3 regions of the Natronincola ferrireducens genome follow, and region 3 is predicted to be linked to each of the others. Evidence: riboswitches for the same ligand, from Rfam matches in the RefSeq annotation. Region 3 holds a riboswitch; each other region holds the start of a gene.
The links. Region 3 has a riboswitch for S-adenosylmethionine ahead of BLS22_RS01870 (methionine ABC transporter ATP-binding protein). Riboswitches for the same ligand answer to the same signal wherever they lie in the genome.
Positions count from the first base shown of each region.

Region 1: another riboswitch for S-adenosylmethionine. It lies ahead of metK (methionine adenosyltransferase); the one in region 3 lies ahead of BLS22_RS01870 (methionine ABC transporter ATP-binding protein).
Region 2: another riboswitch for S-adenosylmethionine. It lies ahead of BLS22_RS10085 (O-acetylhomoserine aminocarboxypropyltransferase/cysteine synthase family protein); the one in region 3 lies ahead of BLS22_RS01870 (methionine ABC transporter ATP-binding protein).

Region 1 covers NZ_FNFP01000001.1:259,454-261,726, reverse strand. The annotation lists gene metK (methionine adenosyltransferase) at 1-1,037, opposite strand, end outside; SAM riboswitch class I at 1,349-1,447, opposite strand; gene BLS22_RS01160 (COG2426 family protein) at 1,567-2,034, opposite strand.
Region 2 covers NZ_FNFP01000004.1:52,416-54,688, forward strand. The annotation lists gene BLS22_RS10085 (O-acetylhomoserine aminocarboxypropyltransferase/cysteine synthase family protein) at 1-1,001, opposite strand, end outside; SAM riboswitch class I at 1,096-1,200, opposite strand; gene BLS22_RS10090 (GNAT family N-acetyltransferase) at 1,882-2,273, shown strand, end outside.
Region 3 covers NZ_FNFP01000001.1:410,708-412,980, forward strand. The annotation lists gene BLS22_RS01865 (methionine ABC transporter permease) at 1-416, opposite strand, end outside; gene BLS22_RS01870 (methionine ABC transporter ATP-binding protein) at 418-1,215, opposite strand; SAM riboswitch class I at 1,289-1,393, opposite strand; SAM riboswitch class I at 1,471-1,575, opposite strand; gene BLS22_RS01875 (YerC/YecD family TrpR-related protein) at 1,796-2,125, shown strand.

The sequences.
Region 1 (2,273 bases), 150 kb from region 3:
AAGTCAAAATGCTTTCTTATCAGCTGTACCAGCTTGTCCTCCTCTACCTTACTTGTACCAAAGGTTTCCACCATAATGGATACTGGTTGAGCCACACCAATGGCATAGGCCAACTCCAGCTCACATTTATCAGCCAAACCTGCAGCTACAATATTCTTGGCTACATATCTAGCAGCGTAGGCAGCAGAACGGTCTACCTTCGTTGGATCTTTTCCAGAGAAGGCTCCACCACCATGGCGAGCATAACCCCCATAGGTATCTACAATGATTTTTCTTCCTGTTAATCCAGCATCCCCTTGGGGTCCACCAATAACAAATCTACCGGTTGGGTTAATGTAGTACTTAGTATTTTCATCCAATAGCTCTGTTGGTACAATCTTTTGAATGACATACTCAATTAAATCATTTTCAATTGTATCTCTATCTACCTTTGGGCTATGTTGTGTAGAAATAACAATAGCGTCTATTCTCACAGGCTTGTCTCCATCGTACTCAACGGTCACCTGGGTTTTTCCATCGGGGCGAAGATAGGATAATGTACCATTTTTTCTTACCTCTGCTAATCTTCTGGCCAGCTTATGGGATAGGGCAATCGGTAGAGGCATTAGCTCAGGGGTTTCATTGCAGGCAAAACCAAACATAATACCTTGGTCTCCAGCCCCAATAGCTTCTAATTCATCCTGCATTTCACCTTTTTTGCTTTCAAGGGCTTCATTTACCCCCATAGCAATGTCGGAAGATTGCTCATCAATGGCTGTTAATACAGCACAGGTATCGCAGTCAAATCCATATTTTGCTCTTGTGTAACCAATTTCCTCCACTGTTTTTCTAACAACCTTTGGAATATCTACATAGCAATTGGTTGTAATTTCCCCTGCTACCAAGACAAGACCAGTTGTTACAGAGGTTTCACAAGCTACCCTTGCATTTGGATCTTTTTCAAAAATGGCATCTAAAATAGCATCAGATATTTGATCACAAATTTTATCTGGATGTCCTTCTGTTACAGATTCTGAAGTAAATAATCTTCTTGCCATAATACTGTTTCCTCCTTATTTCCTTATTTTTATAATCAATAGGAAATTATAAGCTATATACAATGTAAATAAGTTATAATTTCCGTTATTGGGTTCAACAAACTCAACCTTGAAGCTTCTGTAGGAAGATTTTGTTGTAAGTAAAATTTATATATATATAGGAAATGATAAGGGTAGAATGAATAGGAGAAGGTCATCATTTCCTTATAAACATTTTAAAGGATTTCTATTAGTTTTATTTTTTTAGCGAAAATTATCCATAATAAAAAACCTCTTCTCAAAAAGAAGAGGCATAATACACCAATTTCGTTTCCTCATCTTCCAGAATTATATTCTGTGGGATTTAGCACCATACTACTTATGGTTGCCGGATTTCATCGGGCCCTTCCCTCCACCACTCTTGATAAGGTATCAAGATTTTTATTAAGTTTTTATCATGCAATATCATATCACCCTGTCTCTTCTCTGTCAATGAATATTTTAAAGTAGGAAAATTTTTCTTCATGAATAAATTAGGGTTCCTTTTAAACTAAATTGTAACAATTACATAGCTTAAAACAAACATAATACTTCCAGCAATTACAGCACCTAGAGCAATTGCTGGAAAAGCTTGTTTAAAGGGGATATTAAATAGGATAGCTGCTAGACACCCACTCCATATTCCTGTTGTAGGCAAAGGAACAGCCACAAATAAAACTAATCCTACCACACTGTATTTTTCAATATTTTTACTTTTTTTCAATATCTTTTTTACAGCTCTATCAATGACTTTGCTAAAAATCCTCATATTTCTGAAATAGAAAATAAAAGGCTTTATAAATAGAAGCAAAAGAGGAACAGGGATTAAGCTTCCTACAATCCCTAAAACTGTTGCATGGGCAGGATGCATGCCAAGGGAAACCCCTATAGGTATAGCACCCCTTACTTCAATTAGGGGCATTGCAGCAATTAACAGCACCATCAATTCATGGGTAATTAGTTCCAGCATTCTTTCCATTCCCTTCACCTCTATTTATTATATAGTGAAAACAATGGCGATAGAACTAAGTCCCTATATCCCAGTAAGCCTTTGGTATTATGTTTATCCATTACCCCTTTGTAACGTAAATTTAATGTTTGGCCATTGGAAGTTGTGGTATAATTTGTACAAGTATATTTTGCAATATAGGTTTTTTAACCTTTTGCATTATAATATTTTATATGATTTATGTAAAAATAAAAATAGCATCTTCTAGT
Region 2 (2,273 bases), on a different contig from region 3:
TTTTGTGCTAAGTCATAATATTTATTATCTTCTAGACTAGGATAATTCACCCAGTCAACAAGGGGATGATTAACTAAAAAATCTACAATTTTCTTTGTGTTTTCTACGTGGCGTTGTACCCTCAGGGATAGAGTTTCAAGTCCCTGAATAAATAAAAAGGCATTGAAGGGGCTTAGGGTAGCACCTGTATCTCTTAGAAGCTGCACTCTAGCTTTGACAATATAAGCAAGAGGGCCAAAGGTTTCTGTATAGCTTACGTTGTTATAGGAGGGGTCGGGTTTTGTAAAGGATGAAAATCTGTGGCTTCCAGTCCAATCAAAGGTTCCACCATCTACAATTACCCCACCAATGGAGCTTCCATGACCCCCAATGAACTTTGTTGCAGAGTGGACAACAATATCTGCACCAAACTCGATAGGACGAATTAAATAAGGGGTCCCAAAGGTATTGTCTACAATAAGAGGCAATCCGTTTTCATGGGCAATCTTTGCTACTGCTTCGATATCAATTAAATTAATGCTAGGATTACCTATTACTTCTACATAAATAGCTTTCGTTTTTTCATTAATAGCTGCTGCAAAGTTTTGTGGGTCATCAGAATCTACAAATACTGTTTTGATGCCCATTCTTGGTAGGGTAGAAGCAAATAGATTATAGGTACCTCCATACAAGGTGCTGGCAGAAATAATTTCATCCCCAACCTCAGCAAGGTTTTGGATAGCGTAGGTAATAGCTGCTTGACCAGAAGATACTGCCAAAGCTCCTACACCTCCCTCTAGGGCAGCGATTCGTTCTTCGAACACCGCTGTTGTAGGATTGCCAATTCTTGTATAGATGTTGCCAGCTTCCTTAAGACCAAATAGATTAGCTGCATGCTCTGCACTATTAAATACATAGGCACAGGTTTGGTAAATGGGAACTGCTCTTGAACCTGTAGTAGGGTCTGGTTTCTGTCCTGCATGGACCTGAAGTGTGTCAAATCTCAAATTTTTTTGTGACATTTTAATATCGCTCCTTTTTAATAGTAGTATTGAAATACAAAAAAGCTCCTCCAAGAGAATGGAGAAGCTTATAAGCATATATGGATTAGTTATCCTCTCATCTCTTAGGTAAATATACCTACAGGATTTAGCACCATGCACATAGTATGCTGGTTGCCGGGCTTCATAGGGCCAGTCCCTCCGCCACTCTTTATAAGAGTTAAGTATGAAGTTTTATGTTATATAATTTATCACCCAGTAAAGGTTATGTCAAGGTTTTTTTAAAAAATAAAAATAATTAAATCTATTTTAAATTTTTCATCTGTTAAATTCTGTTGTTGATTTTATGGTAGTTAATAATATTGAAAAATGTTGGAGCAGGTCATTTATAGAATCCTTCTAAAATCCTCAGAAGTACATTAATAAAATTATAGAGCCTATAGAATAAACTGTATATTTATAAAATTATAAAAAATATGTTATAATAATTAAATAGAAATGAATAAATACATAGATATAATAATCTGTATAAAAAGATAAAACCAGGGATAAAACACGAATTTCAATAGAATTTTGTGCTATTATCAAGAGGAAATTCCCTTATACCCTTTAATTATCTATCATATTTAAGAAAAACATATATTTATCTAATATAATTCTACAAATAGTTTAAAAAGTATTTGTTTTGGGTATAAAATATTAAAATATTTACTAAAAACAAATAAAAATATAAAAAATATAAATTTAATGAGGATATAATACAAAAATACTTTGCAAATGTGATTTTTATAAATATACAAGTTTGACAAAAATATCAAGGGGGTGTGGTAGGCTTCATCTGACCAGAATGAAGTAAGAAAGAGAAAAGAAAGACGATAAGAATAAATAAAGGGAGGATACAATGAGTATTAACAAAGCTTATGCTCAAGCATTAGGGGCACATGAAGTGGAGGATCTAAAGGTTACGAAGGCAACTGTGGAGGATGTTGAAGGAATATTGGCAGTAGCAGCTTCTGTAGGAACCGATAGCAAAGACCATAGAAAAGGATTTTTAATGGATAACTATTTAAAGGATAAGAAAAAGTATGGGGAGAAGTTTAAAAATGATGTTGAAAATTCAAAGCTATTTTATGTCATTAAAAAAGGAGAACGGGTTTTAGGATTTCTCTTGGCCTACACAAAAGAACAATGGATTAACATGGAACCCACTTGGCTTTTTAAGACTATGTGGAAGGGAGATTTTGATAAAAAATCTCTGAAAAAATTTGTTGTTCTCGAAAAAATTGCCGTTCG
Region 3 (2,273 bases):
GGAATCAAAACCTTATAAATAATTTGTAGGTTTGTAGCTCCCATAGCTTGAGAGGCTTCTATAACGCCTTTATTAACCTCCAATAGAGCATTTTCTATAATTCTAGAAAAGAAGGGAATGGTAGCTACCGTCAAAGGAACAATAGCGGCAGTTGTTCCGATAGAAGTCCCCACAATTCCTCTAGTAAAAGGAATGATAGAAATCATCAGGATGATAAAGGGAAAGGATCTCCCTATATTGACAATATAGGAAAAAATGTTGTGGAGCCCTTTATTTTCCATAATATGATTTTTTCTAGTAATCACCAAAATAATTCCTATAGGTGTTCCAATCAAAACAGCTATTAGGGTAGATATTGAAACCATATAAAGTGTTTCCTGTAGAGAAGGAATAATCAAGCTCAATAATTTATCCATTTTATAAACCTCCTACCTTTACATTTCTGAACAAATCCAGTGGTATAGGCTGATGTTTTTCGAAGGCCTTGTTACCCAATAGGAGATTGGTATAGGGATGCTGAGGTGTCTTAAATATTTGGTTTACACAACCCCTCTCTACAATCTCTCCGTCCTTTAACACAGCCACCTTCTTACAGATTTGTTGAATAACCTCCATTTGATGGGTAATCAGTACAACTGTAATATCTAACTTTTCATTAATTTCTCTTAATAGGTTCAAGATGCTTCTACTGGTGATGGGATCTAAGGCAGAAGTAGCTTCATCACTTAACAATATTTTGGGATTTGTGGCTAAAGCCCTGGCAATAGCAACCCTTTGTCTTTGTCCCCCACTTAATTGAGAAGGGTAATGATTCTTTTTGTCTTGAAGGCCTACTAATTCTAGCAATTGATGAACTCTAATCTTTATTTCGTCTTTTTTCATACCATCCAACTCTAGGGGATAGGCTACATTTTTCTCTACAGTTCTACTGGTTAGCAAATGATAATTTTGAAAAATCATACCCATATCTCGACGGCATTTTCTAAGGTTATTAGGAGAAAGCTTTGTTAGGTCGATACCATCTATCCGAACCTCTCCTGAGGTAGGCTTCTCTAGTAGATTAATACAACGGATCAAAGTAGATTTTCCAGCACCGCTAAGACCCATGATACCGTAGATATCTCCCTTATCTACGGTTAAACTGATGTTCTTTAAGGCTAAAACATTCCCCTCCTTTGATTCATAAAGCTTACTGATGTTTTTTAACTCAATCATGGTTTTACACCTCTTTCTATAAAATAAAAAAACCACTTTCTCGACGAAAGAGGCACCAAAACAATAGTTCCCTCCCTCATCTCTCAGCACATGATGTGCTGCTGGAATTGGCACCTTCGATCGTAATCGCGGTTGCCGGGTTTCATCGGGCCAGTCCCTCCACCTCTCTTGATAAGAGTGTTTCATTAAGTATTAAATTTTTATAATAAAAAAACCACTTTCACAACGAAAGAGGCATCAAAAGTATAGATTCCTCCCTCATCTTTCAACACATAATGTGTTGCAGGAATTGGCACCTTCGATCGTAATCGCGGTTGCCGGGTTTCATCGGGCCAGTCCCTCCACCTCTCTTGATAAGAGTATAATAATTCGATTTAATTTTTTACTTCAATCATAAAATACATTATATTAGTTTTTGGAAAAAAAGTCAATAATAAAAATAAAATAAATTTTTGTTGTTATTTTTTCTGTAGGTAACAACGGAGATATATTATTTTGTCAGAAAAATTTTTATTTAATTAAAAGGAAAAAGGAGAAAAAGGTAGAAGTTTATATTAAAATGTATGTTTGGGGTGAGATGATGTCTTATCAGTCAAGAATTAAAGATGGATTTACCGATGCGTTATTTGAAGCGATTTTAGAGCTAGAGACAGTAGAGGAGTGCTATAGATTTTTTGAAGATGTTTGCACCATTAAAGAAATTCAATCCATATCCCAAAGGCTAGAGGTTGCCAAGCTACTGAAGGAAGGGCGAACCTACATTGAAATAGAAAAAACTACGGGGGCCAGTACCGCCACCATTAGTAGAGTTAATCGTTGCCTTCATTATGGGGCCGACGGATATAAGCTAGTCCTAAAAAGGTTAGACGAACAACAAAAACAAAGTGAAGAAGATTTACAACAAGAATAAAAACAGGGAAATCCTAACATTAGGATTTCCCTGTTTTTAAGTTGGGTTCTGTTGAAAGATAATTGTTGATGTTTTATAAAAACCTCTCGGTCTTGTAATTGGTATCATTCCAAGCAATAGTGGAGGATATAATAATGGTTGCTATCAA